One region of the Micromonospora sp. NPDC049114 genome, then DNA from elsewhere that is predicted to be linked to it. Evidence: predicted binding sites of a transcription regulator. Region 1 holds the regulator's gene; each other region holds the start of a gene.
What was found. Region 1 encodes HrcA, which represses chaperone genes, less so after heat shock. Its sites were predicted from a motif close to GGTTNGCACNCTCNNNNNGAGNGTGCNAACC; they were not measured.

Region 1 (2,266 bases):
GCAGGGGTGCGGGATTGTCGTGCCGTAGCCCTGGCAGACGGTGCACGGCCGGGCGGAGACCACCTGGCCGAGGAAGGTGCGCTGCACCGACTGCACCTCGCCCCGACCGCCGCACGCCTCGCAGGTGGCCAGGTGGGTGCCGGCGGCCGTGCCGGCGCCCGAGCAGGTGGTGCAGAGCACCGCGGTGTCGACAGTGATCGGGGCCTCGACGCCGAACGCCGTCTCGTGCAGGTCGAGTTCGAGGCGCAGGATCGCGTCGGCGCCCGGCCGGGTCCGCGGCCGTGGGCCACGGGCGCCACCTGCCGCGCCGCCGAAGAACGCGTCCATGATGTCCTGGAAGCCGACGAACGGGCCGGCCCCGCCGGGGCCACCCGGACCGCCCGCGCCGCCGCCTCCCGGGGCGAGCGGGTCGCCACCCAGGTCGACGATCTGCCGCTTGCGGTCGTCCGAGAGGACCTCGTACGCGGCGTTGATGTCCTTGAACTTCTCCTGGGCCTCCGGGTCCGGATTGACGTCCGGGTGGAACTGGCGTGCCAGCTTGCGGTAGGCGCGCTTGATCTCGTCATCGGAGGCTTCCCGGCTGACACCGAGGATGCCGTAGTAGTCCCTGGCCACTGCGTTCCGTGTCCTCATGTTCGTCTCGCGTTACGCCGACCGGCGGCCGCAGCCGGCCGTCGGCCCTGACTGGTCAGTTCTGGGCCAGCAGCTCGCCCACGTAGCGTGCCACGGCGCGCACCGTGGCGATGGTGCCGGGGTAGTCCATGCGGGTGGGCCCCAACACGCCGAGGCCGCCCACGATGGTGGCCCCCGGGCCGTACCCGGTGCTGACCACCGAGGCGGCGCGCAGGTTGTCGAACTCGTTCTCGTCGCCGATCAGGACCCGGGTCGTGCTGGGCTCGGTCTCGCCGATGAGCTTGAGCAGTACGACCTCCTCCTCCAGCGCCTCCAGGATGGGCCGCAGCGAACCCTGGAAGTCGAGCAGGCCGCCCCGGGTGAGGTTGGCGGTGCCGGCCAGGGCGATGCGTTCCTCGTGCCGCTCGACAAGCGTCTCCAGCAGGACCGTGGAGAGGGTGGTCATCGCGCCGCGCAGCTCCGACGGCACCTCCTCGACCAGCGCCTGCACCAGCGGCGGGGTGTCGGACAGGCGGGCGCCGGCGAGCTTCTCGTTGGCGAGCCGGCGCAGGTCGGTGACGTCGTCGGCGGGCACCGGCGCGGGCAGCTCCACCAGCCGCTGCTCGACCCGCCCGGTGTCGGCGATCATGACGAGCATCAGCCGGGTGGTGGAGATCGGCACCAGCTCCAGGTGGCGCACCGAGGAGCGGGCCAGGCTCGGGTACTGCACGACGGCGACCTGCCGGGTGAGCTGGGCGAGCAGGCGTACGGTGCGGTGCACCACGTCGTCGAGATCGACCGCGCCGACGAGGAAACGCTCGATGGCCCGGCGTTCGGCCGGACTGAGCGGCTTGACCCGGGACAGCCGGTCGACGAACAGGCGGTAGCCGCGGTCGGTGGGCACCCGGCCGGCACTGGTGTGCGGCTGCCGGATGTAGCCCTCCTCCTCCAGCACGGCCATGTCGTTGCGGACCGTCGCCGGGGAGACCCCGAGCTGGTGGCGCTCGACAAGCGCCTTGCTGCCGACCGGCTCCTGGGTGGAGACGTAGTCCTCGACGATGGCGCGGAGCACGGCGAGCTTGCGGTCGTCCAGACCCATCCTCCGCACCTCCTGTCGCACGTCGGCCGGCAGCCCACCCGGGCCGTCGGCCGTCCTGGCACTCGACTGTAACGAGTGCCAGTCTACGTCGGCGCCCCCGCCGACGCGATGATCAACGACAGGCCGTCGGTGCGGCCCACGCCACCCCGAGCGGGCCGATCGGCCCACGCGGCCGGGCGGTGTCGCTCTGGTGCGACGTTGCCGCCGACACCTACCGTGACAGTCATGACTGAACCACCTCGCCCTCCCGGCGCGGGAGACCCCGGCAGTTACCCGCCGGAGCCGACTCCCCCGGGCTCGCCCTACGCGGCCGAGCCGCCCACCGCACCACTGTCGGGGGCACCCGACCCGGCCGGGTATCCCCCGGCCGGTGGCTATCCGCCGCCCACCGGTGACCAGCCGCCGTCGGGCGGCTACCCTCCGCCAGGTGGCTACCCCCCGCCGGGCGGTTATCCCCCGGGCGGCCCGACTGGCGGCTATCCGACCGGCGGCGCCTACGGCGGCCCCGGCGGCGGCTACGCCAACAACGAGGACAAGACCTGGGCGCTGGTCGCG
Region 2 (2,266 bases), on a different contig from region 1:
TCCCGCCGCAACTGCTCCGGCGTGAGCGCGGAGCCCCGCTTGAGGATCTCCACCCGGCCCACCCGCCGCTCGCGCAGCAACGCCCGCAGGCGCTTGAGCGAGAACGGCAGCACGTCGGTGATCTCCAGACACCTGGCGTACGGGGTGCGGGTCGGCCGGTCGGCGTAGAGGTAGGCGATGCTCGGGTCGGCCAGCGTGGCGTCCAGCTGGTCGGCCAGCTCGGCGACGAGATGCGCGCGGACCACCGCCGGGTCCGGGTCGTACAGGTAGCGGCGCGGTGGCCCGACCGACGCCTCGGTGGCGCCCGAGCCGGTGAGCTGGAAACGGTGCGTCTCGGCGCCCACCTGTCGGTAGAGGGTCGCGCGGCGGGGCACCTGGGCCAGGTCGCCGCACCAGAGCGCGGCCTCGACCAGGTCGCCGTCCACGCCTACCCACTCCGCCTCCGCGCCCGCCGGGATGAGCGCGTGGTCCAGGCCCGGCGCCACCTTCACCACCGTGCGCGGCACTCGCTCGGCCAGCCCGGTGACGAAGTCCCACGGCGGCGAGTAGGCGCGCGGGTCGAAGATCCGCCGACCGGTGCCGCTCGTGCGTCGGGCCGGGTCACAGAAGACGCCGTCGACCCGCGAGACGTCGAACGCCGTGGCGTCGCCGCACTCGACAGTGAACAGCTCGGCCAGCCCCGCGGCGGCGGCGTTGGCGGCGGCCATCGCGGCGGTCACCGGGTCGGCCTCCACCCCGTACACCCGGATGCCGGAGCGGGCGGCGGCGAGCGCGTCGGCGCCGAGGCCGCAGCCGAGGTCGGCCAGCGTGCGTACGCCCGCCGCGCGCAGGCGCTCGGCGCGACGCTCGGCGACGACCCGGCGGGTGGCCTGCTCCAGCCCGGCCCGGGTGAGGAACATCCCGGCGGCGGCCGGGCCGAACTTGCCGACCGCCCGGTGACGCAGCTCGGCCTGGGTGAGCGCCGCCGCGGCCAGCGCGGGCGGCACCCCGGCGGCGCGCAACGCCGACGCCGCCGCCAGTGGATCACCGCCGGCCAGCCCGGCCGCCGCCGTGAGGGCGGCCGACCCCTCAGGGGTACGCAGCGCCGCCAGCTGTTCGAGATCCACCCGGCCATTGTCCCGGCCGAGGCGGAAATACCGGCTGGCGGGGCGCGACTCGCTGGCACTCTCCTTGACGGAGTGCTAGCCACGGAATAACCTGCGATTAGCACTCTCACCCTGAGGGTGCCAGCTTCCGGGTCTCGCGACCCGGGTGCGCACGCCAGGCGGACCGGCACCCGCGACGACGGCCCCGCCCGGTGGCATGAGGCAGATTGACGCTGGTCAGCCCCGCTGGCCGGCAACGAAACCAGTACCCCAGGAGGGTATGCCCGTGACTACCGCGACCAAGGTTGCGATCAAGCCGCTCGAGGACCGCATCGTGGTCCAGGCGAACGAGGCTGAGACCACCACGGCGTCGGGCATCGTGATCCCCGACACCGCCAAGGAGAAGCCGCAGGAGGGCACCGTCCTCGCTGTCGGCCCGGGGCGCGTCGACGACAACGGCAACCGGGTTCCGGTTGACGTGCAGGTCGGCGACACCGTCCTCTACTCGAAGTACGGCGGCACCGAGGTCAAGTACGCCGGCGAGGAGTACCTGGTGCTCTCCGCCCGCGACGTCCTCGCGGTCATCGAGAAGTAAGCAACCGATCAGTGTCGCTGCCCCGGTCCGGCTCGCCGGGCCGGGGCAGCGTCGCTTCGAAGGGACATTCATGGCGAAGATCCTGAGCTTCTCGGACGACGCCCGGCACCTGCTGGAGCACGGTGTCAACGCCCTCGCAGACGCGGTCAAGGTCACCCTCGGCCCGCGCGGGCGCAACGTCGTCCTGGACAAGAAATTCGGTGCGCCGACGATCACCAACGATGGTGTGACCATCGCCAAGGAGATCGAGCTCACCAACCCCTACGAGAACCTCGGCGCGCAGCTGGTCAAGGAGGTGGCGACCAAGACCAACGACGTCGCCGGCGACGGGACCACCACCGCGACCGTGCTGGCGCAGGCGATGGTCCGCGAGGGCCTGCGCAACGTGACCGCCGGGACCAACCCGGCCGGCCTCAAGCGGGGCATCGACGCGGCGGCCGCCAAGGTCTCCGAGGCGCTGCTCGGCCGGGCCGTCGAGGTCGCCGGCAAGGAGTCGATCGCGAACGTGGCGACGATCTCCGCGCAGGACGCCACCATCGGCGAGCTGATCGCCGAGGCGATGGAGCGGGTCGGCCGCGACGGTGTC
Region 3 (2,266 bases), on a different contig from region 1:
GGCCGACCTCCTCGCTGATGACCTGGCCACCGGTGAGGATGGCGATGTCGGCGAGCATGGCCTTGCGGCGGTCACCGAAGCCCGGCGCCTTGACGGCGACCGACTTGAAGGTGCCCCGGACCTTGTTGACGACCAGGGTGGCCAGGGCCTCGCCCTCGATGTCCTCGGCGATGATCAGCAGCGGCTTGCCGCCCTGCATGACCTTCTCCAGGATCGGGAGCAGGTCCTTGACCGACGAGATCTTGCTGTTGACGATCAGGAGGTAGGGGTCGTCGAAGACGGCCTCCATGCGCTCCGGGTCGGTCATGAAGTAGGCCGAGATGTAGCCCTTGTCGAAGCGCATACCCTCGGTGAGCTCCAGCTCCAGCCCGAAGGTGTTGCTCTCCTCGACGGTGATGACGCCTTCCTTGCCGACCTTGTCCATCGCCTCGGCGATGATCTCGCCGACGCTGGAGTCACCAGCGGAGATGGAGGCGGTGGAGGCGATCTGCTCCTTGGTCTCGACGTCCTTGGCGAGCTTGGACAGCTCCTCCGAGACGCTCGCGACCGCGGCCTCGATGCCCCGCTTCAGGGCCATCGGGTTGGCGCCGGCGGCCACGTTGCGCAGGCCCTCGCGAACCAGGGCCTGGGCCAGGACGGTCGCCGTCGTCGTGCCGTCACCGGCGACGTCGTCGGTCTTCTTGGCGACCTCCTTGACCAGCTCGGCGCCGATCTTCTCGTACGGGTCCTCGAGCTCGATCTCCTTGGCGATGCTCACACCATCGTTGGTGATGGTGGGGGCACCCCACTTCTTCTCGAGCACGACGTTGCGGCCCTTGGGGCCGAGGGTCACCTTTACGGCGTCGGCGAGCTGGTTCATGCCCCGCTCGAGGCCGCGGCGAGCCTCTTCGTCGAAAGCGATCATCTTGGCCATACGGCGTTGTCCTCCTGGACACTCACGGGCCACCCGAGATGTGTCCCCCGGATGGGCCGCCTGGTGTACGCACCTTGGGACGTCGCCACCTGGCGACGACGACGTCCTTCGGCCGGGCCGGATAGCCCGCGACGACCGGCCATGTGCCGCCCCGGCGTCTCCACGCCCGGGCAACCTGGCCCCACCGTCCCGACCATTGGCACTCACGGTATGCGAGTGCCAATGACTTGTTTAGCACTCTCACCTGCCGAGTGCAAGCACGATGGACCCGCTCAGCCGAGTTCCGCAGCCAGTGCGGCCCCGTTCACCGGCGCCTCATGGGCGCGTTGCTCGGCGTACGTGATCAGCAGGCCGATCAACTGGGCGAGGTGGGCCGGCAGCGCCAGCACCGCCGTGACACCGATCACCGCCACCGCCAGAACCGCGGTGCCCGGAGACGCGAACGGGTCCGTACCGATCCCGGTGGTGCCCACCGACTCCAGGACGCCCGGAACCACGGTGCCGACGATCACAGCCCCGCCCACCAGTGCCACCCGGCCGAGCAGCAGCCCGAGCCGAGCGTGGAACATCCCGAACGACCTGCCGATCGGGTTCTGCCGCTCGAACAGGTAGACCGGACCGGCCATGCTCAACGCGAACGCCAGGTAGATGCTCGGCAGGACGCAGAAGCAGAAGCCGATACCGATGAGCACACTGACCAGCAACGTCCAGCCCCACAGGCCGAGCGCCCGGCGCAGGCCGTACCGCAGCGCCGCGTCGACGCTGGCGGGCTGGCCGGTCGCCTGCTGGGTGATCACCCAACTGCCGGCGGCCCACCCCACGGCCTGCACCAGACCGATCAGCAGACTGCCGCCGACCAGCACGGCGACGAGGGTTACCAGGGTGGCGGCGAAGTTGTCCGGCAGTCCGGCGGCCGGGTCCATCTCGGCCTGCGCCTCCCAGCCGGGCGACGGGTCCAGGCCCAGCGAGACGACGGACAGCACCGCCGCCGGCAGGACCTGCGTGAGCAGCATGATCGGCACCAACTGCCGCCAGCCCCGCCGCAGCGCGCCACCGCACCGCTCGAACCAGGCCCCGACGCCGGCGCCGGGCGGAGTGACCAGGGCGTCGTTCGGGTCGAGCCCGTGACCCGGCGGGTACCAGCCGACCGGCGCCCCCGGATACCACGGCTGCCCACCGTAGGGGCCCGCCCCGGGCGGGTAGCCGCCGGTGGGCGGATAGGCCCAACCCTGCGGCGGCGCACCGGCCGGACCCCAGCCGCTCTGCGCCGGGTCCCAACCGGGCGGCGGCCCGGCCGGCGGACCCCAGCCACCCTGCGCGGGGTCCCAACCGGGCGGCGGCCCGGCCGGCGGA

Region 2: a site for HrcA is predicted at 1,202-1,232, ahead of groES (co-chaperone GroES). Genes of this name have one in related genera too.
Region 3: a site for HrcA is predicted at 1,108-1,138, ahead of groL (chaperonin GroEL). Genes of this name have one in related genera too.

Annotation. Positions count from the first base shown of each region.
Region 1 covers NZ_JBEZEA010000018.1:75,178-77,443, reverse strand. The annotation lists gene dnaJ (molecular chaperone DnaJ) at 1-615, opposite strand, end outside; gene hrcA (heat-inducible transcriptional repressor HrcA) at 689-1,711, opposite strand; gene AB0B39_RS30795 (DUF4870 domain-containing protein) at 1,937-2,266, shown strand, end outside.
Region 2 covers NZ_JBEZEA010000004.1:106,097-108,362, forward strand. The annotation lists gene AB0B39_RS15420 (methyltransferase domain-containing protein) at 1-1,106, opposite strand, end outside; gene groES (co-chaperone GroES) at 1,366-1,680, shown strand; gene groL (chaperonin GroEL) at 1,751-2,266, shown strand, end outside.
Region 3 covers NZ_JBEZEA010000006.1:274,551-276,816, reverse strand. The annotation lists gene groL (chaperonin GroEL) at 1-913, opposite strand, end outside; gene AB0B39_RS19875 (hypothetical protein) at 1,186-2,266, opposite strand, start outside.